Regions from separate parts of the Paraburkholderia sp. UCT31 genome, predicted to be linked through region 1. Evidence: riboswitches for the same ligand, from Rfam matches in the RefSeq annotation. Region 1 holds a riboswitch; the other holds the start of a gene.
The links. A riboswitch is a leader RNA that binds a small molecule or an ion and turns the genes downstream of it on or off. The one in region 1 is predicted to bind cobalamin.
Positions count from the first base shown of each region.

Region 2: it holds a riboswitch for cobalamin, as region 1 does, so the genes downstream of both, F6X40_RS16690 (TonB-dependent receptor domain-containing protein) here and cobW (cobalamin biosynthesis protein CobW) in region 1, are expected to answer to the same signal.

Region 1 is NZ_VZQP01000026.1:104,183-116,044, forward strand. It holds gene F6X40_RS22330 (CHASE2 domain-containing protein) at 1-724, shown strand, start outside; gene F6X40_RS22335 (DUF4136 domain-containing protein) at 767-1,381, shown strand; gene bluB (5,6-dimethylbenzimidazole synthase) at 1,418-2,077, opposite strand; gene F6X40_RS22345 (cobyrinate a,c-diamide synthase) at 2,061-3,440, opposite strand; gene cobO (cob(I)yrinic acid a,c-diamide adenosyltransferase) at 3,444-4,046, opposite strand; gene F6X40_RS43265 (cobalamin biosynthesis protein) at 4,043-4,582, opposite strand; partial or broken gene cobA (uroporphyrinogen-III C-methyltransferase) at 4,565-5,290, opposite strand; cobalamin riboswitch at 5,485-5,745, opposite strand; cobalamin riboswitch at 5,826-6,104, shown strand; gene cobW (cobalamin biosynthesis protein CobW) at 6,306-7,397, shown strand; gene cobN (cobaltochelatase subunit CobN) at 7,412-11,230, shown strand; gene F6X40_RS22370 (ATP-binding protein) at 11,227-11,862, shown strand, end outside.
Region 2 is NZ_VZQP01000017.1:113,367-125,228, reverse strand. It holds gene F6X40_RS16710 (adenosylcobinamide-GDP ribazoletransferase) at 1-720, opposite strand, end outside; gene cobT (nicotinate-nucleotide--dimethylbenzimidazole phosphoribosyltransferase) at 794-1,855, opposite strand; gene F6X40_RS16700 (ABC transporter ATP-binding protein) at 1,889-2,698, opposite strand; gene F6X40_RS16695 (FecCD family ABC transporter permease) at 2,728-3,792, opposite strand; gene F6X40_RS16690 (TonB-dependent receptor domain-containing protein) at 3,832-5,763, opposite strand; cobalamin riboswitch at 5,854-6,119, opposite strand; gene F6X40_RS16685 (ATPase) at 6,339-6,698, shown strand; gene F6X40_RS16680 (cell division protein ZapA) at 6,695-7,009, shown strand; RNA gene ssrS (6S RNA) at 7,076-7,257, shown strand; gene F6X40_RS16670 (EVE domain-containing protein) at 7,399-7,857, shown strand; gene F6X40_RS16665 (SIMPL domain-containing protein) at 8,102-8,827, shown strand; gene lgt (prolipoprotein diacylglyceryl transferase) at 8,922-9,827, opposite strand; gene F6X40_RS16655 (LysR family transcriptional regulator) at 9,888-10,874, opposite strand; gene ilvD (dihydroxy-acid dehydratase) at 11,033-11,862, shown strand, end outside.

The sequences.
Region 1 (11,862 bases):
GCGGCTGCTGTCGCACGACATGCGCTCGCCGCAGGCGTCGATCATTGCGCTGGTCGAGATCGAGCGCGCGCGGACCGAGGCTGCGCTCGCGCGCAGCGTGCTGGAGCGCATCGAACGCTACGCGCAACGCGCGCTCACGCTTGCCGACGACTTCGTGCAACTGGCGCGGGCCGAATCGCAGGCCTATGTGCTCGAGCCGCTGAGTCTGACCGAACTCGTCATCGATGCGAGCGACGAGGTCTGGCCGCAGGCGCATGCGAAGCGCATCGCGCTGCATACGGAATCCGGCGACGACGCCGACGACGATCCCTGGATCTGTGCCGACCGCTCGCTGATGACACGCGCGCTGGTCAATATCCTGAACAACGCGGTCAAGTACAGTCCGCCCGACACGCGCATCGTGTGCAGCTTCACTGGCCAGCCGGCGGCAAAGCGCGCGGGCAGCGAGGCGCCGCGCGTGTCGTGCACGATCCGCGACCAGGGCTATGGCATTCCTGAGGAGCAGCAAGCGGGATTGTTCGAGCGCTTTCGCCGTTTTCACGAGGCGGAGCGGCCGGAAGTGGGTGGGGCGGGACTCGGCATGGCGTTTGTCAAAACCGTCGTCACGCGCCACGGTGGCAGCGTCGAAGTCGTCAGCGCGCCCGGCGAGGGGACGGCCTTCACGATCTGGCTGCCCGCGCTCGACGACGCGCCCCTCGACGAATCGATCGCACCGCGCGTCTGATGCGCCTTTGATGTATTCGATGTACCAGAGAGAAAACAAAAAATGGCAAAGATCGCTCACCTCTGTGCCGCGCTGGCCGCGGCGAGCCTCACCGCTTGCGCGGGCCTGAGCGCCGACGTGCACACCGTCTCCGCTAACGGCGCCGACCGCGCCGTTGCGCTGCAAGGCGAGCAGACCTATTCGCTCGCGCGCACGCAGCCGCAGGACGACAGCGCCGATCATCCGCAAGTCGAAAAGCTGTTGCGCGACGAGTTGGCGAAACACGGGTTCGTCGATACAGCGGGCAAGCCCGCGCATTATCTGCTGTCGATCGCGTATAGCACGCGGCCGGCGTCGATCGGCATCGGCGGTGAGGATTGCGCGCCCGCCGATTGCGGCGCGGGCAGCGACGGTCCAGGCGCGCTGCTGTTTGGGCGCAAGTATCAGCACGCGCTGACGCTGCGTTTTTTCGACTACGCGAGCGGCGCCGAGCGCTACAAGGTCGGCGCGGTGTTCATGGATCGCGATGCGGACCCGCTGCATGCACTGCCGTTGCTCGTGAAAACCGCGCTCGCGAAGCTGCCGTTCGATGCGCCGGCCGACTGGCGTGTGAAGCTCAGCATCGACAAGACGAGCGGTGTGCCGAACGTCGACTCGATGGAGCCGCTGCAGCGTTAAAACGCAGCCTCGGGTCGCCGGGGCCGCGAGTATCAGTTATTCCTGCGCCGGCTCGTCTTGCGGCCAGCGGTTTTCGAACACGCAATCGGCGAGCGGCAGACGGCTCGCCCAGCGCTCCGTTTCGAGCATCGGCTCGCTATAGAAGGCAGCGACGTGGCCCAGGCACAGAATCGCGACCGGCCGCGCGCCTTCCGGCATCGCCAGTAGCTGGTGCACCGCGTCGACATCGAATAGCGACACCCAACCAAGCCCGAGTCCTTCCGCGCGCGCGGCGAGCCACATGTTCTGGATCGCGCACGCGACCGACGCGAGATCCATCTCCGGCAGCGTGCGACGGCCGAAGACGTGGCGCTCGCGCCCGTCCATCAACGCGATCACCAGCAGCTCCGCGCATTCGCGCATGCCTTCCACCTTCAGCTTCATGAACTCGTCGCGGCGCTTGCCGAGCGCGTCGGCGGTGGCGAGCCGTTCGCGCTCGACGATGTCGCGCAAGCCCGTGCGCAGCGCCGCGTCGGTGATGCGCACGATCCGCCACGGCTGCATGTAGCCGACGCTCGGCGCGTGATGCGCCGCGTCGAGCAGACGCCGCAGCACCGCCGGATCGACCGGATCGGGCACGAAGTGGCGCATGTCGCGGCGTTCGTAAATCGCGCGATAGACCGCATCGCGCTCGGAGTCGTCAAAAGGTTTCGCCATGAAAGAGGGCGGCCGTGAAAGCCGGGTTGGAGGGCCAGTAAGCGTGCATATAGGTTGCCACAATCGGGCCCACGCGGAACACCGCTTCGCCGCGCGCGTCGCTGTGCGCGCGCGTGGCGAAGCGCTGCGGCGCTAGCGGCGTCGCGAGCTTCGAGTAGTGGAACGTGTGCCCGGTCAGCGTGCCGTGGACGCCATCGATCTGCTGCATGCCGAGCGACGTGAAGCGCGTTTGCATCGTCGCGTGACCGGGCAGCAGGCCCAGCATCGGCGTGCTAGTGCCTTGCGCGTCGGTCAGCGTGTCGAGCAGATAGAGCATGCCGCCGCATTCGGCGACCAGCGGTTTGTCCGCCTCGACGTGCGCTCGGATCGATGCGGCGCTGTTCACGTTGCCCGCGAGCGTCGCCATATGCAACTCGGGATAGCCGCCCGGCAGATAGAGCGCGTGCGTGCCGGCGGGCAACGCTTCGTCGGCGAGCGGCGAGAAATAGCTGAGCCGCGCGCCGAGCGCTTCGAGCAGCGCGACGTTGGCCGGATAGATGAACGAGAACGCGGCGTCGCGCGCGATCGCGATGTGCTTGCCTTCGAGCAGACGCGGCAGCACTTCGGGCGAGGGCACGCCGAAATCGACCGGGCGCGGCAGTTCGGCGAGCGCGGTCGACGCGAGCGTATCCGCCGCGCGTTCGAGGCGCGCTTCGAGATCGTCGATTTCATCGGCCTGGTGTAGGCCGAGGTGGCGGTCGGGCAGTGTGATCTCGTCGCTCGCGGCGAGGTGGCCGCACCAGCGCAACCCGGGCGGCAGTGCTTCCTGCAACATCTGCGCGTGCCGGGCGGAGCCGACGCGATTCGCGAGCACGCCGTGGAACGGCAGTTGCGGCCTGAAGCGCGCAAGGCCGAATGCGAGCGCGCCGAAGGTCTGCGCCATCGCCTGCGCGGAAATCACCGCGAGCACCGGCACACCGAACGTGGTCGCCAGATCGGCGCTGCTCGGCGTGCCGTCGAACAGGCCCATCACGCCTTCGATCAGGATCAGATCGGCTTCTTGCGCCGCCCGCGCGAGCAGGTTGCGGCATGCGCTTTCGCCGACCATCCACAGATCGAGCGACAGCACCGGCGCGCCGCTCGCGCGCGCGAGGATCATCGGATCGAGAAAATCCGGTCCGGTCTTGAACACGCGCACGCGACGTCCGAGCCGCCGGTGATAGCGCGCGAGACCGGCGGTGATCGTGGTTTTGCCTTGTCCCGACGCGGGCGCGCTGATGAACAGCGCGGGGCACGCCCCGAAGGAAGTCCCCTGGGGGGACGCCGCGGAGCAACTCCCCTTGGGGGGCGCCCCGGACCAAGCCCCGTTGGGGGACGCCGACATCGCTCAGAACTCCACGCCGCGCTGCGCCTTCACACCTTGCTCGCGATACGGATGCTTGATCGCGCGCATTTCGGTGACGAGGTCGGCGGCTTCGATCAGCGCGTCCGGCGCATGGCGTCCGGTCACGACGACGTGCAACATCGGCGCACGCGCGTTGATCACCGCGAGCACTTCGTCGAGCGGCAGGTATTCGTACTTCAGCACGGTGTTCAACTCGTCGAGGATCACCATCTGGTAGTCGCCGCTTTCGATCATCCGCCGCGCTTCGTTCCAGCCTTTGCGCGCGGTCGCCATGTCGGCCTCGCGGTTCTGCGTGTTCCACGTGTAGCCGTCGCCCATCGTGACGAAATCGCATTGCGCGATCGCGCCGAGGAAATCGCGCTCCGACGTATGCAGCGCGCCTTTGATGAACTGCACGACGCCGAGCCGCATGCCGTGGCCGAGCACCCGCACGGCCATGCCGAACGCGGCCGTGCTCTTGCCCTTGCCGGTGCCGGTGTTGACGATCAGCAGGCCTTTTTCGACGGTCGCGCTGGCCTGCTTCTTTTCGTGGCCTTCGCGGCGGCGTTCGGTCATGCGTTGATGTGATTCCGGATCGGTTTTCATCGGGGGTCCTGGTTTTGAGAGGCGGGATGGGATGGGGTCGCGTCGCTAAGGGCAGCGTTGTTCGCCGCTGCGATCGCCACCGTGATGCCGGCGTGCGCGGTCTTGCGTACGATCAGACGCGCGTTTTGCGCGGTTGTGGTGGAGTCCGGCGCCGTTGCCGCCAGCAGCGCGCACGGCTCGCACACACCATCGACGCCGAGATGCGCGTGTGCCGCCGCCGACGGCGACGCGACCGGTACCGCGGCGATCTGCTCGCGGCTGAACAGTTGCAGCGGCAGCTGATGACGCGAGCAGAATTCGAGCAGACCGGCTTCGTTGGCTTTGGTGTCGATCGTCGCGATCGCGCGGATCTGCTCGAAGGCATTCGATCCGAGCGCTGCGCGGACGGCGGCTTCGATATCAGCGGCTTCGCTGTGCAAGCGGCAACCGATGCCGACGCTCAGCGTTTTGATCGCGCGTCCGAGTCCGTGTCGTGTCGCGCTCGCTGCCAGTTCGTGAGCAACGCCGGCCTCGCGTTTGGCCGCATCACGCGCCAGTGCGAGCGACGCCACACCGCCGATCACGACGATCGCCGGCGAGCCGAGCCCCGCGCGCGCCACCGCCTCGGCGAACTCGCGAAGCGGCGCGAGCACATGACGCTGCTCAGGCCGCGTCGCCGACTCGATCGCCGCGCACGGCGTGTCGGCGGACATGCCGGCCGCGAGCAATGCGCGGGCGATCTCGCCGAGCCGGCGCATGCCCTTGTAGATCACCAGCGTCATGCGCGTCGCGGCGAGCGCGGCCCAGTCCGGTTCGCCACTGCCGGCGCCGTGGCCGGTGACGAACACGACGCCCTGCGCGTGATCACGATGCGTGACTGCGATACCGAGCGCCGCGGGCGCCGCGATGCCGGCCGTGATGCCGTTGATCACGTCGACTTCAATACCCGCGGCCTGTAGCGCCTGCAACTCTTCGCCGCCGCGGCCGAACACGAACGGATCGCCGCCCTTGAGCCGCGCGACGCTGCGCCCCGCGCGCAGATGCCCGAGCATTTGCGCGACGATGTCGGCTTGCGGCGTCGACGGATGGCCGCCGCGTTTGCCGACGTACACGACTTGCGCGTCGGTGCGCGCGAACTGCAGCACGTCGGGATTCACCAGATCGTCGACGAGCACGACATCGGCCTGCGCGAGCGCGCGGGTGGCCTTCAGCGTGATCAGTTCGACGTCGCCGGGACCGGCGCCGATCAGCCAGGCGCGCGTCATCGCGGCGTGCATGGCGCGCGCCATGCGGTGATGGAAGAAGAGAAGCGGCGTGCGACAGCGCGCGCGGCGGTGAATATAGAGGTCATGCGCAACTGCGAATCCGGGCACGCGCGATGCCGCGCTGCTACGCCTTCACATCCGTTCCCCGCGGATTCCGGCGGCCGGCGGCGCCACGTGATGCACGGATGCAATGCGGCACCGCCTCCGCGTCTGGCCGGTATCCGGGCTGGCGGCCTCATGCGCTTCGCCTTCCCGTCCCGGTTTGTGGATTCGCGGGACAGTGGCATCAAAAAACGCATGCGCGGCACGTCGGAATCGAAGGCGAATCGAATCGCGCGCCGCAGGTCGTTTACCGTTGCGGGGACAGCACAGGTTGAACGCGCGAGGCGCTGCCTGTTTCCCGTTTAACTGCACACGCGAGCGCATGTGCGGGCACCAAACGCGCGCATACGATAGCACATGGCGCCTTGCCGGATAAGCCTCGGCGGCGCTTTCCGGCTCGGTGCGTTGCTTGACTGCGCAAGTCCCCGGGCCTACACTCGCACGCACTTTGGGTGCTCGCGTGCGCGCTCGTGCGCATGCAGTTAAACGGGAAACAGGGAGCCACCTGCTCTGGAGCGGCTAACCTGTGCTGTCCCCGCAACGGTAAGCGAAAAGCGGTTCCGGCTTGATAGCCGGGCACCGCAGTGCCGGCTTCGATGTCCTCGCGCAAGGTCGCGTGGACATTTCACCACTGGACGAGAAACCACTCGGCCGGGAAGGGGAAGCGGCGCTTTCGCCAGCCCGGATACCGGCCCAAAGAAGCAGAACGACCGCCGCGGGGATGCGGCGGCGCGTTCATGACCTCAGTTCCGCTTTCTGTATTTCCGTTGTCGCGGCCATGCCGTCGTTCGTCCCCGTGTCCGGTGATCGCTGGTACTGCTGCGCGTGCTTCATTCGCTCCATTCGCCAGCCGACGCGGACCCGCGCGCGGACTTTCCGGCATACCGATCAACGCCAAGGGATGGACCTCACGATGCAAACTCAATTGCGCAAGATCCCCGTCACGATCATCACGGGCTTTCTCGGCAGCGGCAAAACCACGCTGCTGCGGCACATTCTTCAGCATGCGGGCGGCAAGCGCATCGCGGTGATCGTCAACGAGTTCGGCGAGCTCGGCATCGACGGCGAAATCCTCAAGGGCTGCGGCATCGGTTGCGATGAAAACGGCGTCGAGACCGAAGGGCAATTGTATGAACTCGCGAACGGTTGTTTGTGCTGCACCGTGCAGGAAGAATTTTTCCCGGTGATGGAAAAGCTCGCGGAGCGCCGCGACGAACTCGATCACGTGCTGATCGAAACGTCGGGGCTCGCGTTGCCGAAGCCGCTCGTGCAGGCGTTCAACTGGCCGCAGATCCGCAATGGCTTCACGGTCGACGCGGTGGTGACGGTGGTGGACGGGCCGGCCGCCGCAAGCGGCCAGTTCGCCGATAACCCGCTCGCCGTCGATGCACAGCGCAAGGCCGATCCGAATCTCGATCACGAGTCGCCGCTGCACGAGCTGTTCGAAGACCAGTTGTCGGCGGCCGATCTGGTGATTCTGAACAAGACCGATCTGATCGACGAGTCGCGGCAGCACGAGGTCGAAGCCGCGATCCGCGCGGAGATTCCGCCGCAGGTGAAGATCGTGCGTGCGCAGCAGGGGCGGCTCGACCTGCATACGCTGCTGGGCCTCGAAGCGGCGTCGGAAGAGACGATCCACCTGCGTCATGACCACCACGGTTCCGCCGACGACCCCGATCATCACCACGATGAATTCGATTCGGTCGTCGTGCAGGCATCGGTACCGTCGCGCGACGCGGCGCTCGCCGCCTTGCAGACGCTCGTCGAAACCCACACGATTTACCGTGTCAAAGGCTTCGCGGCACTGCAGGGCGCGGCGATGCGTCTCGTGATCCAGGGCGTGGGCCGGCGCTTCGACAGCTACTTCGACCGGCGCTGGCAAGCGGGTGAAAATGGCGACGGCGCGTTGAGCCGCTTCGTGCTGATCGGCGCAGACCTCGACCAACACGCGCTGCAACAGGCGTTCGACGCGGCGCTCGGCGCGACGTCGAACGCGACGGCATAAACGGGCGCACCAGCATGCATCTGCTGCGCACGACGCCGGGCGGCTTCGTCGACGATACGCAGGGCGTGATCCGCATCGATCAGCAGCCCGCCGAGATCGTCGTGCTCAGTTCCGCCGACACCACGCTGTCGCTGCTCGCGAGCGTGGTGCCGCGTCTCGGCGACGGCTTTCCGAGCGTGCGGCTCGCGAACGTCACGTATCTGCGTCAGCCTGCCTCGGTCGATTTCTATCTGGACGACGTGTTGCAGCATGCGCGCGTGGTCGTCGTCGATCATCTCGGCGGCGAAACGTATTGGCCGTACGGCATCGAGCAGGTGGTCGCGCTCGCGCAGCGCAAACAGCAAACACTCGCGATGTTTTCCGGCGATCTGCAGGAAGACCCGAACCTGCTCGCGCGCAGCACCGCGAGCGCCGAGTTGTGCCAGCAGCTGTGGCGCTATCTGCGCGAGGGCGGTCCGCAGAACGCCGAGGCGTTTTTGCGCTGCATCGCGTATCGCGCGCTCGACTGGGGGCGCGAACCCGATCCGCCGCGCGCGTTGCCGGCCGCGTCGTTGTATCACCCCGAGCGCGATACCCCCATCGTCGCCGACTGGGAGGCGCGTTGGCGGCAAGACGCGCCGGTCGTCGCGATTCTGTTCTACAAGGCGCATCTGCAGGCCGCCAATACCGCGGTGTTCGATGCGCTGATCGACGCGCTCGAAGCGCAAGGGCTCAATCCGCTGCCGCTCGCGATCACGTCGCTGAAGGATGCGGTGAGCCGCGATGTCGTGCAGTCGCTGTGCGCCCAACATGGTGTCGCGCTCGTGCTGAACACGACCGCGTTCGCTGCTTCCGCGATCGACGACCCGGAGCCGCTCGCGCTCGCCGGCGACGCGCCGGTGTTCCAGGTAATCCTGAGCGGCGGCAATCGCGAAGACTGGCTGAAGGACAACCACGGCCTCAATTCGCGCGACATCGCGATGCATATCGCGCTGCCCGAAGTGGACGGGCGCATCATCACGCGCGCGATCAGCTTCAAGGGGCTCGCGTATCGCTGTGCGCATACGCAGGTCGACGTGGTCCGCTATCAGCCCGACCTCGAACGGGTGCGCTTTCTCGCCGAGCTGAGCCGGCGCTGGTGCCGTTTGCGTTCGCTCGATAACGCCGACAAGAAAATCGCGTTGATTCTCGCCAACTATCCGATGAGCGAAGGGCGCATCGGCAATGGCGTCGGGCTCGATACGCCGGCGTCGGTGGTCGGCATTCTGTCGATGCTGCGCGATGAAGATTATCGTGTCGGCGAATTGCCCGAAAACGGCGACGCGTTGTTGAACAGGCTGACCGAAGGCGTGACCAACGATCCGGTCGTACGCGATCTGCGTCCGGCCCTGCAAAGCCTCGCACTCGACGACTACCTCGCGCAGTTCAACGCGTTGCCGGCGAGCGTGCGCGACGCGTTGAACGCTCGCTGGGGCAAGCCCGAGCAGGACCCCACGCTGCGGCGAGGCCGCTTCATGATCGCCGGCTGGCGCTGCGGCCAGGTGTTCGTCGGCATTCAGCCTGCGCGTTCGCGCGAGCACGGCGACTACGCGAGCTATCACGATGCGGAGCTCGTACCGCCGCACGCATATCTCGCGTTCTATTTCTGGCTGCGCCATCAGTTCGGCATCGACGCGGTCGTGCACGTCGGCAAGCACGGCAACCTGGAATGGCTGCCGGGCAAAAGCGTCGCCTTGAGCGACGCATGCTGGCCCGATCTGATTCTCGGACCGATGCCGCATCTGTATCCGTTCATCGTCAACGATCCGGGCGAGGGCAGCCAGGCGAAGCGGCGCGCGCAGGCGGTGATCATCGATCATCTGATGCCACCGCTTACACGCGCCGAAAACTATGGGCCGCTGCAGGACCTCGAACGCCAGGTCGACGAATACTACGAGGCATTGATGGTCGATTCGCGTCGCGCGAAGCTCTTGCGTCGCACGATTCTGACGACGATCGTCGAGCATCGGTTGCACGAAGAGCTGAGTCTCGCGGCGCCGAACCGACAGGACGATGAAGACGCGCTGCTCACACGCGTCGATGCGTGGCTGTGCGAGCTGAAGGAAGCGCAGATTCGCGATGGCCTGCATACGTTCGGGCAGTCGCCGCGCGGCGTGCAGCGGCGCGACACGCTGCTCGCGCTCGGGCGCTTTCCGGTCGGCGATGGGCAGGGCGGCAAGGCGGGGCTCGTCGACGCGCTGGCGCGCGATCTGCGCATCGATCATCGGTTCGACCCGTTGACGGTGGATTGGGCCGCCGCATGGGACGGCCCGCGACCCGAGGTATTGCAGCGGGTCAGCGATGCGCCGTGGCGACATTACGGCGATACGCGCGAGCGGTTGGAATTGCTCGCGGGCGAGCTGTTGCGCGGCGTCTGCGGTGTCGATTGCGATGTCGCGGATCGTTCGCCGGCCGTCCCCGTAGCCGACGAAAATCTGCCGCAAGCGGCACAGGTGATCGCACGCCTGTGCGACGACGTGCTGCCGCGTCTCGACGCCTGCGGCCCGCAGGAAATGACGCAACTGAAGCGCGGCCTCGAAGGACGTTTCGTGCCGCCAGGTCCGAGCGGTTCGCCGTCGCGCGGTCGGCCCGACGTGCTGCCCACCGGCCGCAACTTCTATTCGGTCGACACGCGCGCGGTGCCGACGCAAGCCGCGTGGGCACTCGGCCTGAAATCGGCGCAGCAACTGATCGAGCGGCATCTGCAGGAGCACGGCGATTATCCCCGCGCGATCGGCCTGTCGGTCTGGGGCACCGCGACGATGCGCACCGGCGGCGACGATATCGCGCAGGCGCTCGCGCTGCTCGGCGTGCGGCCGAAATGGGCGCCGGGCAGCCACCGTGTGACGGACTTCGAGATCATGCCGATCGACGCGTTCGATCGGCCGCGTATCGACGTCACGTTGCGCGTATCCGGTTTCTTTCGCGATGCGTTCGCGAACGTGATGCATCTGTTCGATGCGGCCGTGCAAGCGGTTGCCGAACTCGACGAGCCCGCGGAGCTGAATCCGATTCGCGCGCGCGTGCAGCGCGAACGCGATGCGTTGATCGCGCGCGGCATGGACCCGGTCGAAGCGCGCAAGCGCGCCGGCTGGCGCGTGTTCAGCGCGCGGCCGGGCACGTACGGCGCGGGTCTGCAGCAGATGATCGACTCGCGCCAATGGCAGACCGACGCCGATCTCGCGAACGCGTATCAGGCGTGGGGCGGATATGCGTACGCGCAGAAGAGCGCGGGCGAGGAAGCGCATCAAGCGTTTGGCACGCGCCTCGCAGCGATGGACCTCGTGCTGCAGAACCAGGACAACCGCGAGCACGACGTGCTCGATTCGAACGACTACTACCAGTTTCAGGGCGGCATGGTCGCGGCGGTGCGGCATCTGGCAGGTCAGCAGCCGCGCGTCTATCACGCGGATCACAGCAATCCGGCCGCGCCGCGCGTGCGGACGTTGCAGGAGGAGATCGCGCGCGTGATCCGCTCGCGCGTGGTCAATCCGAAATGGCTCGACGGCGTGAAGCGCCACGGCTACAAGGGAGCGGCCGAGATCGCCGCGACCGTCGATTATCTGTATGGCTACGACGCGACCGCGCGCGTGATCGCGGATCATCAATACGCGCTCGTCGCCGATGCTTATCTGAATGACGCCGATACGCGCGCATTCATGCAACGGCACAATCCCCATGCGCTGCATTCGATCTGCGAGCGTTTGCTCGAGGCGATGCAGCGGGGGCTGTGGCAGCAGCCGGGTGACTATCGCGCGCAGGTGGAAACGCATCTGCTGGCGAGCGAACAGCAGATCGAAGGAAGACAAACATGAATGGAGCGATGCGAGGAGCGGACGACGCGGGTTGCTCCGCCTGTGTATCGGGTACGGCGGCGCGGCCCGTTTTTCCGTTTGCGGCGCTGATCGGCCAGGCCTCGTTGCAGCAGGCGCTGGTGCTCGCGGCGATCGATCCGGGCTTGGGCGGCGTATTGATCAGCGGACCGCGTGGCACTGCGAAGTCGACTGCCGCGCGCGCGCTCGCCGAACTGCTGCCGGAGGGAGAGCTCGTGAATCTGCCGCTTGGCGCGAGCGAGGATCGTCTGATCGGCACGCTCGATATCGAAAGCGTGTTGCGCGACGGCTCGGTGCGCTTCTCGCCGGGGCTGCTCGCGAAGGCGCATCGCGGCGTGCTGTACGTCGACGAAGTCAATCTGCTGCCCGATGCGCTCGTCGATGCGTTGCTCGATGCGGCGGCGAGCGGCGTGAATACCGTCGAACGCGATGGCGTGTCGCATAGTCATGACGCGAGCTTCGTGCTGATCGGCACGATGAATCCCGAAGAGGGCGAGTTGCGGCCGCAATTGATCGACCGCTTCGGTCTGATGGTGGAGTTGCAGAACACGTTCGAGCCGCGGGTGCGGCAGGCGATCGTCAAAGCGCGGTTCGCGTTCGATCTCGATCCCGCT
Region 2 (11,862 bases), on a different contig from region 1:
CGCGAAGCCGAGGCAATCGCCGGTATAGCCGCCGATGCGTCTGACGAAATAACGGCCCATCGCAAAGCGCAGTGCGAACAGCACAGCACACGTGAGCGCGGCAAAACGCCAGTCGGGCATGCCGGGGCCGTTCGGCCACAGCAGCCAGGGCAGCCCGAACAGCGCGGCGCACAGCAGCGCCGGCCCGCTCAAACGCTGCGCGACCGGCTTGGCTTTGCCGGCCGCGCGCACATAGTCGAGCGTGGCCAGGTAACTGATCGCGCACGCGCGGCTCGCGCCATGCGCCGCAAGCATCAGGCTTGCGGCACGCAGCGGTGGCAACGCCGCGAGCGTTTGCCACTTGATCGCCAGGGCGATCACGAGCGCGATGGCACCAAAAGCACCGATGCGCGAGTCTTGCATGATGCGCAACGCATCGTCGCGCGTATAGGCGCCACCGAACGCATCGATGCAATCGGCGAGACCGTCCTCGTGAAATGCGCCCGTGACCACGAGCGACGCGGCCATCGACAGCAGCACCGCGACACTCGCCGGAAACACGCGCAGCGCGGCCAGATAGACGAGCGCGCTGAAGCCGCCGACCAACACGCCGACGAGCGGAAAATAGCGCGCCGCGGCGTTCAGATAATGCGGCTCGAAGCCGACCCAGCGCGGCACGGGCACGCGCGTGAAGTAACCGAGCGCCGTGAAGAAATAGCGCAGTTCCGCGAGCGGGTTCATGAACGTGGCGAGTGCAGGTTCACGGCGCTGCGGGCCGAGCTTCGCGTTATCGCGAAGCGCGTGCTCACGCGCTTCACGGTTCGCGATCGGCGACGCCCGCCGAATCGAAGCTGGCCATCTCGTTGACGAAGGCCACCGCCGCGCGCAGCAACGGCACCGCGAGCGCGGCGCCCGTGCCTTCGCCGAGCCGCATGTCGAGCGACAGCAGCGGCTGCGCGCCGAAATGATCGAGCATGCGCCGATGCCCGGCCTCGTTCGACGCATGCGCGAACACGCAGTACTCGCGCACGTCGGGCGAGAACGCATCGGCGACCAGCAGCGCGGACGTCGCGATGAAGCCATCGACGAGGATGGTCATGCGCGCCTCGGCGGCCGCCAGATACGCACCCGCCATCATCGCGATTTCGAAGCCGCCGAAGGTCGCGAGCACGTCGAGCGGCGCGCGTGCATCCGCATGGCGCGCGAGCGCCGCCGCGAGCACGTTGCGCTTCTTCGCGAGTCCGGCATTGTCGAGACCCGTGCCGCGGCCGACGCAGTCGTCGATCGGCACACCGCACAGGCGGCTCATCAGACACGCGGCCGCCGAGGTGTTCGCGATGCCCATCTCGCCGAAGCCGATCACGTTCGTGCCGAGCGCCGCGTGATGACGCACGCGCGCGGCGCCCGCCTGCATCGCGGCGAGCGCTTCGGCGTGCGTCATCGCGGCTTCGTGTGCGAAGTTGCGCGTGCCGGGCCCGACCGGAATGTCGACGAGTCGGTCCGTGGACGGCAGCGGCGTCGCGATGCCCGCGTTGACCACTTCGAGTTCGAGACCCGCGACGCGACTGAGCGCGTTGATCGCCGCGCCGCCCGCGATGAAGTTCGCGACCATCTGCGCGGTCACCGCTTGCGGATAGGGGCTCACGCCTTCGGCGGCGATGCCGTGGTCGCCCGCGAAAACGATCATCGCGGGACGCTGCACGGTGGGACGCGTACTACGCTGGATCAGGCCCATCTGGCGCGCGAGGGTTTCGAGCCGGCCGAGGCTGCCGGGCGGTTTGGTGCGCGTATCGATGATCCGCTGCAGCTCGGCGCGCAGCGTCTGATCGAGCGGCGCGACTTCGGGCAAACCGGCTGGGTGTGGGATGCGAGTCATAGGTGTGATCGAAACAAGGGATAGGAACGAATATCAGCCTGACTGTGCGTCATGGCCGGCAGGCGATTCGTGACGCGCGCGCGGCGCGGGTATCAGCGCCTCGTGCTCGCCGTCGCGAATCAGAATCAGCGGATAGCCGAACGCGCGGCTCGTCAACGCGGGCGTCAGCACGTCGCGCACTGGGCCCGCATACGCGCCGCCCGCGCCGTCGAGCAGCAACGCGTGCGTCGCGAAGCGGCGCGCGAGGTTCAGGTCGTGGCACGAGAACAGCACACTACGGCGCGGTTCGCGCGTCCATGCGACGAGCGCTTCGAGACAGTCGACCTGATGATGCAGGTCGAGATGCGACAACGGTTCGTCGAGCAGCAACAGCGGCGCGTCCTGGCACAGCACCGCCGCGAGGGCAACGCGCTGACGCTCGCCGCCCGATAGCGACAGCACGTCGCGCGCCGCAAAGTCCGCAAGGCCGAGCCGTTCGAGCGCCGCCCGCGCGGCCGCGCGATCCTCGTCGCGCTCCCAGCCCCAGCCGCCCAGATGCGGGAAGCGGTTCAGCAGCACGATGTCGAGCACGCTTGCGTTGAACGCATCGGCCGCGCTTTGCGGCATCAGCGCGCGGCGCCGTGCGAGCGGCAGCGGCTGCCAGCCGGCCACGCGCACGCCATCGAGTTCGACATGGCCCGCCGCCGGATGCAACAGCCCCGCCAGCGTCGATAGCAAGGTGGTCTTGCCAGCGCCGTTCGGCCCGGCGATGCACCAGATTTCGCCCGCATGGAACGTGTGCGTGAACGCGTCGAGCAAGGTGCGCGCGCCGGCGCGCAACGTCAGGCGCTGCGTGCTCAGCATCGAACAGGTGGGGCTGGGTTTGGCTCGTATCATCGGCGGCGTTTGAGCAGCATCCACAGGAACACCGGTACGCCGACCAGCGACGTGATCACGCCGACCGGCAATTGCGCGGGCGCGATCACGGTCCGCGCGATCAGATCCGCGCCCATCACCGCGACACCGCCGCCGAGCGCGGCCGCCGGCAGCAGCATGCGCTGATCGTTGCCGAACGCGAGCCGCAGCATGTGCGGCACGACGAGACCGACGAAGCCGATCGTGCCCGCAGTCGTCACCGCCGCGGCCGCCGCCAGCGACGCGACCAGGTACACACGCAAACGCAGCGGCATCACGGCGACGCCCAACGCCTGCGCGGCCGCGTCGCCGCGCAGCAATACGTTCAGACGCGGCGCGGCCGGCACGATCGCAAGCAGCACGAGCGCGAGCGCCATCAGCGCGGTCCACGGCAGCGCGCCGCCGTTGAGGTCGCCGGTGAGCCAGAACAGCATGCCGCGCAGACGGCTGTCGGGCGCGAGATTGAGCAGCAGCGTGATCAGCGCGCCCCACCCGGCCGCGATCACCGCGCCGGTCAATAGCAAACGGGGCGACGTGTCCTGCGGCTCGCCGCGCCATAGCTCGCGACGCGCGAGGCCGAGCACCAGCAGGATCGACACGAACGCACCCGCGAACGCGCTCGCATCGACGATCCACCATGCGCCGCCCGCGATCATCGCAACGAGCGCGAACGTCGCCGCGCCGCCCGACACGCCGAGCACGTATGGCTCGGCCAGCGGATTGCGCAGCAGCACCTGCAGCAGCGCGCCGGCGAGCGCGAGCAACGCGCCGCACGCGAAGCCGGCGAGCGCGCGCGGCAAACGCAACGTACGCACGATTTCGCCGGCGAGATCGTCGCTGCCCGTGCTGCCGAACGTGTGCGTGGGCACGAGTGCCGCAAGCACGCGCGACGGCGCGAGCGGCACGCTGCCGAGCACCAGCGACGCGCCGAGCACCGCCACGGCGGCGAGCGCGAGCCCGAGCCAGATCGCGGCCGCGCGTTTCGCGTTCATCGGGCGCGGCGTCGCCATCGCGGCGCGCAGCGAAGCGGACGCGCGACTCATCCGCATGCGCTCACGCATGCGGCCAACCCGGCGCGCGCGTCACTGCTGCTGCCAGCCGAGCGTGACATACGCACCGCGTCGCGGCGAGTTATACGAGTAGGCCGTTTCATAATCCTTGTTGAACAGATTGTCGATTTGCGCACTGACGTACCACGCTTTGGTGACGTTGTAGCGCGCCGACAGATTCACGATGCCATAACCGCCGAGGTTGCCCGTGCTATCGGTGCGCGGACCGCTGACGATCCACTCGCCGCCAACCCGCCAGCCACCGATGCTGCGATTCACCGCGAACGACCCGAACCGACGCGCGCGCCGCACGAGGTCGGTACCGTTGTCGAGATCGACCGGGTTCTGCAGCGTCACCGTTGCGCGCACGTCGGTCTTGCCGACATGACCGCTCCACGATCCCTCGAGTCCCTGCACCTTCGCATGGCCGACGTTCTCCGCGAGGTAGATGCCGGGGATCGTCTGCACGTAGTCGATCAGATTCGTATAGCGCGTCTGGAATGCGTTCAGACGCATCACGCCGAGCGCATCGGTCGCGTACTGCAAACCGGCTTCGACCGAATGACTGCGCTCGGGCTGGATCGACGGGTTGCCGCTGATCGGATAGTACAGATCGTCGAAGCTCGGCGCGCGGAACGCATCCGAATAGCTTGCGGTTACCTTCCAGCGCGACGTGATGTCGAATCCGTAGCCGAGATAGTAACTGTTCGCTCCACCGAAATCGGAGTACTGGTCGCGTCGCACGTTGGCCTGAATCTGGTTGCGGCCGAAGCGCGCGCTGTAGCCCGCGAAGACCGAATCGACGTGACGGTCGGGCGCGGCGAACGTGTCGGAGTCGAGCGTCTGGTCGAGATGCTCGTAGCCGAGTTGCAGCTTCTGGTTCGCGGCGAGCGCGAAATCGTTCTGCCACGTGTACTGGCGATTGTCGGTATCGAAGCGGCCGTTGTCGATGCCATTGGTGTTCGACACGCTGCGGTCGTCGCCCTCGGCGAGCGTGACGTGGGTGGTCCACCAGTCGGTCAGCTTGCCGTTCGCGAATACCGACACCTGACGCACCTTGCTATAGAGATTGTTCAGATCGGTGGGCTCGCCGTACGCATTGTCGTAGCTGTTGTCGTTGTTCGACTGGAAGTAGCTGACGCCCGCGTCCCACCTGTCGGTGAACTTGTGACGCAGCGACGCGCTGATGCTCTCGTTCAGATTGCCGTTTGCGTTCGGATTCGCGTTCGGCGCCTCGAGCGGATTGAGCGACGAAAAGCCGTCGTCCTTCGTGCGCGCGAGCGAAATATTGAAAGTCGTGCGCCCGTCCTGATCGAGCGCGCCGTTCACGCCGGCCGTTTGCGTCTGCGTGCGATAGCTGCCGTAGCCGACCGAAAAATTGAAACGCGGCGGATGATCGCCGCCGTCTTTCGTGAACACCTGCACGACGCCGCCGATCGCGCCCGAGCCATACAACGCCGACACGTTGCCGTTCACCACTTCGACGTGATCGACCTGATCGAGCGGAATCTGTGCGAGTTGAGCTGAGCCGAGACTCACCGAATCGACGCGCACGCCGTCGATCAGCAGCAGCGATTGCGTCGACGATGCGCCGCGCAGAAAGAGGCTCGTGGTCGAACCGGGGCCACCCGTGCGCGAGATTTGCGCGCCTGGCGCGAGTTGCAGCAGGCCGGGCAGATCGGTCGCGGTCGTGTCGGCGATGTCCTGCTGATCGAACCGCGTGGTCTGCGGGATCGCATCGCGCAACGCTTGCGGTCCGCGTTGCGCGGTCACGACGATCGGCGACAGCAGGTTGCCCGGCGCATCGGTGGAAGTGAGATTGGCCGCGTCGGCAACGTTTGCGGCGCTCGCAGCGGTTGCATCCGTCGCGGACGATGAAGACGCGGGCTCGGCGCTTTGCGCATGCACGACGAGCGGCAGGCTCGCGAACGCGAGCAGCGTTGCGCGGGCGATGGGGGACAGCATGGGATGACATTCCTGTGGATAGCGTGCGCGGCCTGCTTCCCCGCGGGCCGACGCGTCACGAGGCGCCCCCTTGTTTAGCGTTTTCGCGGGGGGACGTCCCTCTTTTCTGGCCGGTATCCGGGCTACGACACATCGATCCCGCCTTCCCACGCGTGACGCGCAGTGGCACACTCGCACGTTGAACTTCCAACCTTGCGACCAGGACCGACCTGCATGAGCACATCACATGCGGTCGCTTACCGTTGCGGGGGCAGCGCAGGTTCGCGCATCCGGTTTTGGCACCGCGCGCGCCCTGCTTCCCGTTTAACTGCGCGCGCCGAAAAGCGCGCGCGGGCACCAGAGTGCGGGAAGTTTAGGAGCGGCGTCACGGGGCGTCAAGAAAGGTCGACCGGAGCGCAATCGGTTCTGTTGAATGCAGGTTATTGTCGGATGGATTGCCGGTTTTTATCTTATGGTCGACGACGCGACACCCAACGAACGTGCACGAAGCGATGCTGTTACGTCTCGAAACGAGACAATTGTCGGAACCTGTAATATTCCGCGCTAAAATGCGATGTCTTTAGAGGACGCAGCACATGCTCACCGAACTCGAATCACTCTCCCAGAACATCGGCAAGCTGATTGCGATCAGCCAGCGCCACAACGAAGCGCGGCTCGCGCTCGAAGAGCAGCTCGCGCAAACGCGTGCCGAAGTGCAAGCCACGCATGCGGAACTCGCGCAATTGCGCGAAGAGCGCGACGCACTGCAGGCGGAACGCGACGCGCTGTCCGCCAAGATCGACGACGCTCAGGTGCGCCTGAATGCGATTCTCGAAAAATTGCCGCGCGCACGCGCGAGCAGCGAACCGGATAACCAGCTCGATCTGCTCGAGTCCGCCCGGCCCGAACACGAGGAAGCGGAAAGCGACGTGAGCCGACACGGAGAAAGCGCATGACCACCAAGCAGATCGAAGTATCGATTCTCGAAGTACCCTATCGTCTCGCCTGTTCGCCGGAAACGGAAGGCGCGCTGCTCGAGGCGGTCGCGCGCGTCGACGCCGAGATGCAGAAAATCCGCAGCGGCAGCAACGTGCGCGGCACCGATCGCATCGCGGTGATGGCTGCGCTGTCGCTGGCATCGGAACTGCTTAAGCTGCAAAGCAGCGTGCGACACGGAGAAGCATTTCCCGCTGAAGAAATCCGGCGTACAATGCAGCAAATGAACGAACAGCTAGGTACTGTGATCGAGCAGTACAGCTTGCAGTAAGCAGTAGTGGGCCGGTTTCGAACCGGTCACGTGTTCAACGGTTTGGGTTGTAGCTTCATCGGTTTAGCTTCCCTGCCTGGTTCGCCAAGGTCATACATTCCTTGAACCAATGCCATGTGCACGGTTGCGGAAATTTGTAGCACGGGTGTGCGCGTCACTCAGTCTGATGTACCCGAAGTGTTGCTAACTGCGACCAATTCTGAACCCTCGGTTCAGGATGCCGGCCTAGCGGCTAAGGCGGGGATCTTATCTGGAACGGCATCGGACTTCGGTTCGATGCCGTTTTTCTTTGGTCATCGTTTTTTCGTTTGAGCGCCTTTTTCAGGGGCTTTTCCGTACGCGCCTGCTGTTGTTGCGCTTCGTTCAATCTCACACGCTCACTCCGATTCATGCGCTACTGGCTGATGAAGTCCGAACCGGACGAAGCAAGCATCGACGACCTCGCCAACGCACCTCATCGCACCTTGCCGTGGACCGGCGTACGCAACTATCAGGCGCGCAACTTCATGCGCGACGTGATGCAGGTCGGCGACGGCGTGCTCTTCTATCATTCGAGCTGTCCGGAGCCCGGCATCGCGGGCATCGCGGAGGTCTCGTCGACCGTGTATCCGGACCCTACGCAGTTCGATAAAAAGAGTCCGTACTACGACGCGAAATCGTCGCCAGAAACGCCGCGCTGGATGCTCGTCGACGTCGTGTTCAAGAAGAAAATCGCGCTGATTCCGCTTGCCGCGCTGCGCGAGCATGCCGAATTGCAGGACATGCGCGTGCTCGCCAAAGGCAACCGCCTGTCGATCACGCCGGTGACCGAAGCCGAATGGCGCTTCATCACTAAACAGCTGGTTTAAGGGCGAACGCGCGACGCGGCACCTGTCGTGATCGCATCCAGGTCATCGTTTCCGATGCGGCGGCGAAGCACTAATTGGGGAACCAAGCGTCGGTAAAACGCGCCTAATCGGTCGACGAAAGCGTGAGCTCGAACCGGCCGCTCGACGGCAAGCCGATGCATTCGCCAGCGCATCTGTCAAACCGCGCGCCACACCCGGCGCTCGCGTCGAACGTGCACAACCTGTTCAAACAAGGATTCCAGTCATGACGACAAAAACCGCACGGTCCCTCGCACTTGCGCTCGCCTTGGGCGCGCCTGTGGCACTCGCACTGAACCCTGCGCCCGCTCGAGCGCAGACCATGATGCCGCAGCCTTCGGGCGTGCTGTCGCTGAATGCGCAGGCGAGCGCGGAAGTCCCGCAGGACGAAGTCGAAATCACGCTGTTTTACGAGCAGGAAGCGAGCGAGCCGTCGTCGCTGACGTCGACGCTGAACGAACGCGCCGACGCGGCATTGCAGAAAGCGCGCGGCGTCAGCGGCGTGACCGCGCGCTCGGGCGCGTTCTCGATCTTCCCGTCGACGGACCGCGACGGACGCATCACGACGTGGCGCGGCCGCACGGAAGTCGTGCTCGAATCGCGCGACTTCGCCGCGGCATCGAAGCTCGCCGGACAGATGGCATCGATCATGCAGGTTGGCAACGTGCGTTTCTCGCTGTCGCCGCAAGCGCAGCGCGCGGCCGAACAGCGGCTCAGCGGCGAGGCGATCAAATCGTTTCGCGAGCAGGCCGCGGCGGCCTCGCAGGCGTTCGGCTTTAGCGGCTATTCGATCCGCGAGGTCAACGTGAATCACAGCGGCGTGATGCCGCGTCCGATGATGATGATGAGCGCACGCGCGATGGGCGCCGACGCGAAGAGCGCGCCGCTGTCGCTCGAAGGCGGCACGTCGACGGTGACGGTCAACGTGTCGGGGTCGGTGCAGATGAAGTGACGCGCAAGCGCAAGCCCAAACAGAAAACGCCACGGCATCCATCGATGCCGTGGCGTTTTTTCATGCAACGCTCGCTACGCTAGCCGAGCGCCGCTCAGTTCGCGCCAACCGCCTGCGCCTGCTCGCGACGCTCACGGCGATACGCCCACACCATCAGGCCGATGCCCGCGAGAATCATGGGCAGCGACAGCCATTGACCCATCGACAGCCCCATCGCGAGCAGGCCGAGGAAATCGTCCGGCTCGCGCGCGAATTCGACCGTGAAGCGCGCCAGGCCGTAGCCGATCAGGAACATCGCGGAAATCGCGCCGAGCGGCTTCGGTTTGCGCGAGAAAAAGATCAGCACGAAGAACAGCGCCACGCCTTCGAGCGCTATCTCGTACAGCTCCGACGGATGTCGCGGCAGCATGTGATATTGCGCGAACACTTCGTTCAGATGCCATTGCGCGGCCAGTTGCGGATGCGCGGCGAGCCATGTGGCGTCGTCAGGCGCGGCGCCGGGAAACAGCATCGCCCACGGCGCGGACGGATCGGTCACGCGGCCCCACAGCTCGCCGTTGATGAAGTTGCCGAGGCGCCCCGCTGCGAGGCCCGTGGGCACCATCGGCGCGACGAAGTCGGTGACTTGCAGCCACGAGCGCTTGCGCTGATAAGCGAACAGCATCATCGCGATCGTCACGCCGAGAAAGCCGCCGTGAAACGACATGCCGCCTTCCCACACCTTGAAGATGTCGAGCGGATGCGCGAAATAAAAGCTCGCCTTGTAGAACAGCACATAGCCGAGCCGGCCGCCGAGGATCGTACCTAGCACGCCGTAGAACAGCATGTCGTCGATATCCTTCGCGGTCCAGCCTTGCGCGGCGACGTACGGCAGCCGCAGCCGCAGCCGGGCGACGACGATCGCCGCGACGAACGCGACGAGGTACATCAAGCCATACCAGCGCACGGCGAGCGGCCCCAGATGGATGGCGACAGGGTCGAAATTGGGGTGAATGAGCATCGTGTAGTTATGGGCAGTTCAGGTTCGAAAGCAGTTTTTACAGGGAATCAGAAGCGGGATCTAGACACGCGACGCGACGCTCGCCGCATGCGCGCGCACGATGTCGATGAAGCCCGCCAGCACCGGGCTGACCTCGTCGCTGCGCCAGACGAGGCCCGTCTCGATCGCGGGCACCGACTCGGACAGCGGCCGGTACACGACGCCCGTGCGCCGCAGGTTACGCAACGATTGCGGCACCAGCGCGACGCCCATGCCGGCCGACACGAGACTCACGATGGTCTGCATCTGGATCGCCTCCTGGCCGATCCGTGGCGCGAGGCCCGCAACGCCGTAGCAATCCATAATGATGTCATAAAAGCCTGGCGCGAGACGCCTTGGGAAGATCACGAGCGGCGCGTCGGCGACATCGCGCAGGCTGACGGGCATGTCGAGCCATTCGGCGGCGGGGTCTTCGGCGGCGCTGCCCTTGCCGTTTGCGTTCACGCTGCCCCGCAAGCCTTGCGCCATCTCCGTCGACATCGCGATCACGAGCGGCTCGCGCGCGATCGGCAGCCACGACAGCTGCGCCGCATGTCGCGACGGCAGCGGCGCGATCACCAGACCCGCGTCGATACGCCCGGCCACCAGTTCCTCGACCTGCACGTCGCTGGTCGCCTCGGTCAGTTCGAGCCGCACGCGCGGATGCCGCGCGCCGAAATCGCGCAGCAGCAGCGGCAGCAGGCCGTAATCCGCAGTCGACACGAACGCGAGCGACAGCACGCCCGCCTCGCCGCGCGCGAGGCTCTGCGCGAGCGGCCTGAGCCCTTCCGCGGCCGCGAGCAGCCGCTGCACCTCCGGCAACAGATCGGCGCCGACCGCCGTCAACTCGACCGAGCGCTTGGTGCGCGCGAACAGCTCGACGCCGAGTGTCTCCTCGAGCGCGCGGATCGCCTGCGACAACGGCGGCTGCGTCATCGACAGACGCGCGGCCGCGCGCCCGAAGTGCTTTTCCTCGGCGACGGTGACGAAATAGCGCAACTGGCGCAGGTCGGGGATCGTCGGCAGCATGATTAATATATTTTACGACCTGAACAACCGCGAATAATACACACGACGCGTGTCACGCAAATCCGCCGGTTTGCACGGTCTGGCGGAACTACACTGAACGGATGCGCGCGCGGACGCCGCCGCGCGCTTTCATCAGAACAGCCAGACTGGAGCTCCCCATGGCCTACAACCGTCGTTCGAAGAACATCACGCAAGGCATCGCGCGTTCACCGAATCGCTCGATGTACTACGCGCTCGGCTACCAGAAAGAGGATTTCGACAAACCGATGATCGGCATCGCCAACGGCCACTCGACGATTACGCCGTGCAACGCCGGCCTGCAGCGTCTCGCCGACGCGGCAGTCACCGCGATCAGGCGCGCCGACGCGAACCCGCAGACCTTCGGCACGCCGACGATCTCGGACGGCATGTCGATGGGCACCGAGGGCATGAAGTACTCGCTCGTGTCGCGCGAGGTGATCGCCGATTGCATCGAGACCTGCGTGCAAGGGCAATGGATGGACGGCGTGGTCGTGATCGGCGGCTGCGACAAGAACATGCCGGGCGGCATGATCGGCCTCGCGCGCATGAACGTGCCGGGCATCTACGTGTACGGCGGCACGATCCGGCCGGGCAACTGGAAAGGCACCGATCTGACGATCGTATCGTCGTTCGAGGCGGTCGGCGAATTCACGGCGGGCCGCATGTCGCAGGAGGATTTCGAGGGCATCGAGAAAAATGCGTGTCCGTCGACCGGTTCGTGCGGCGGCATGTACACGGCCAATACGATGAGCTCGTCGTTCGAGGCGCTCGGCATGTCGCTCATGTATTCGTCGACGATGGCGAATCCCGACCAGGAGAAGGTCGACTCGGCCGCCGAATCGGCGCGTGTGCTCGTCGAAGCCGTCAAGAAGGATCTGAAGCCGCGCGACATCATCACGAAGCAGTCGATCGAAAACGCGGTTGCCTTGATCATGGCGACCGGCGGCTCGACCAACGCGGTGCTGCA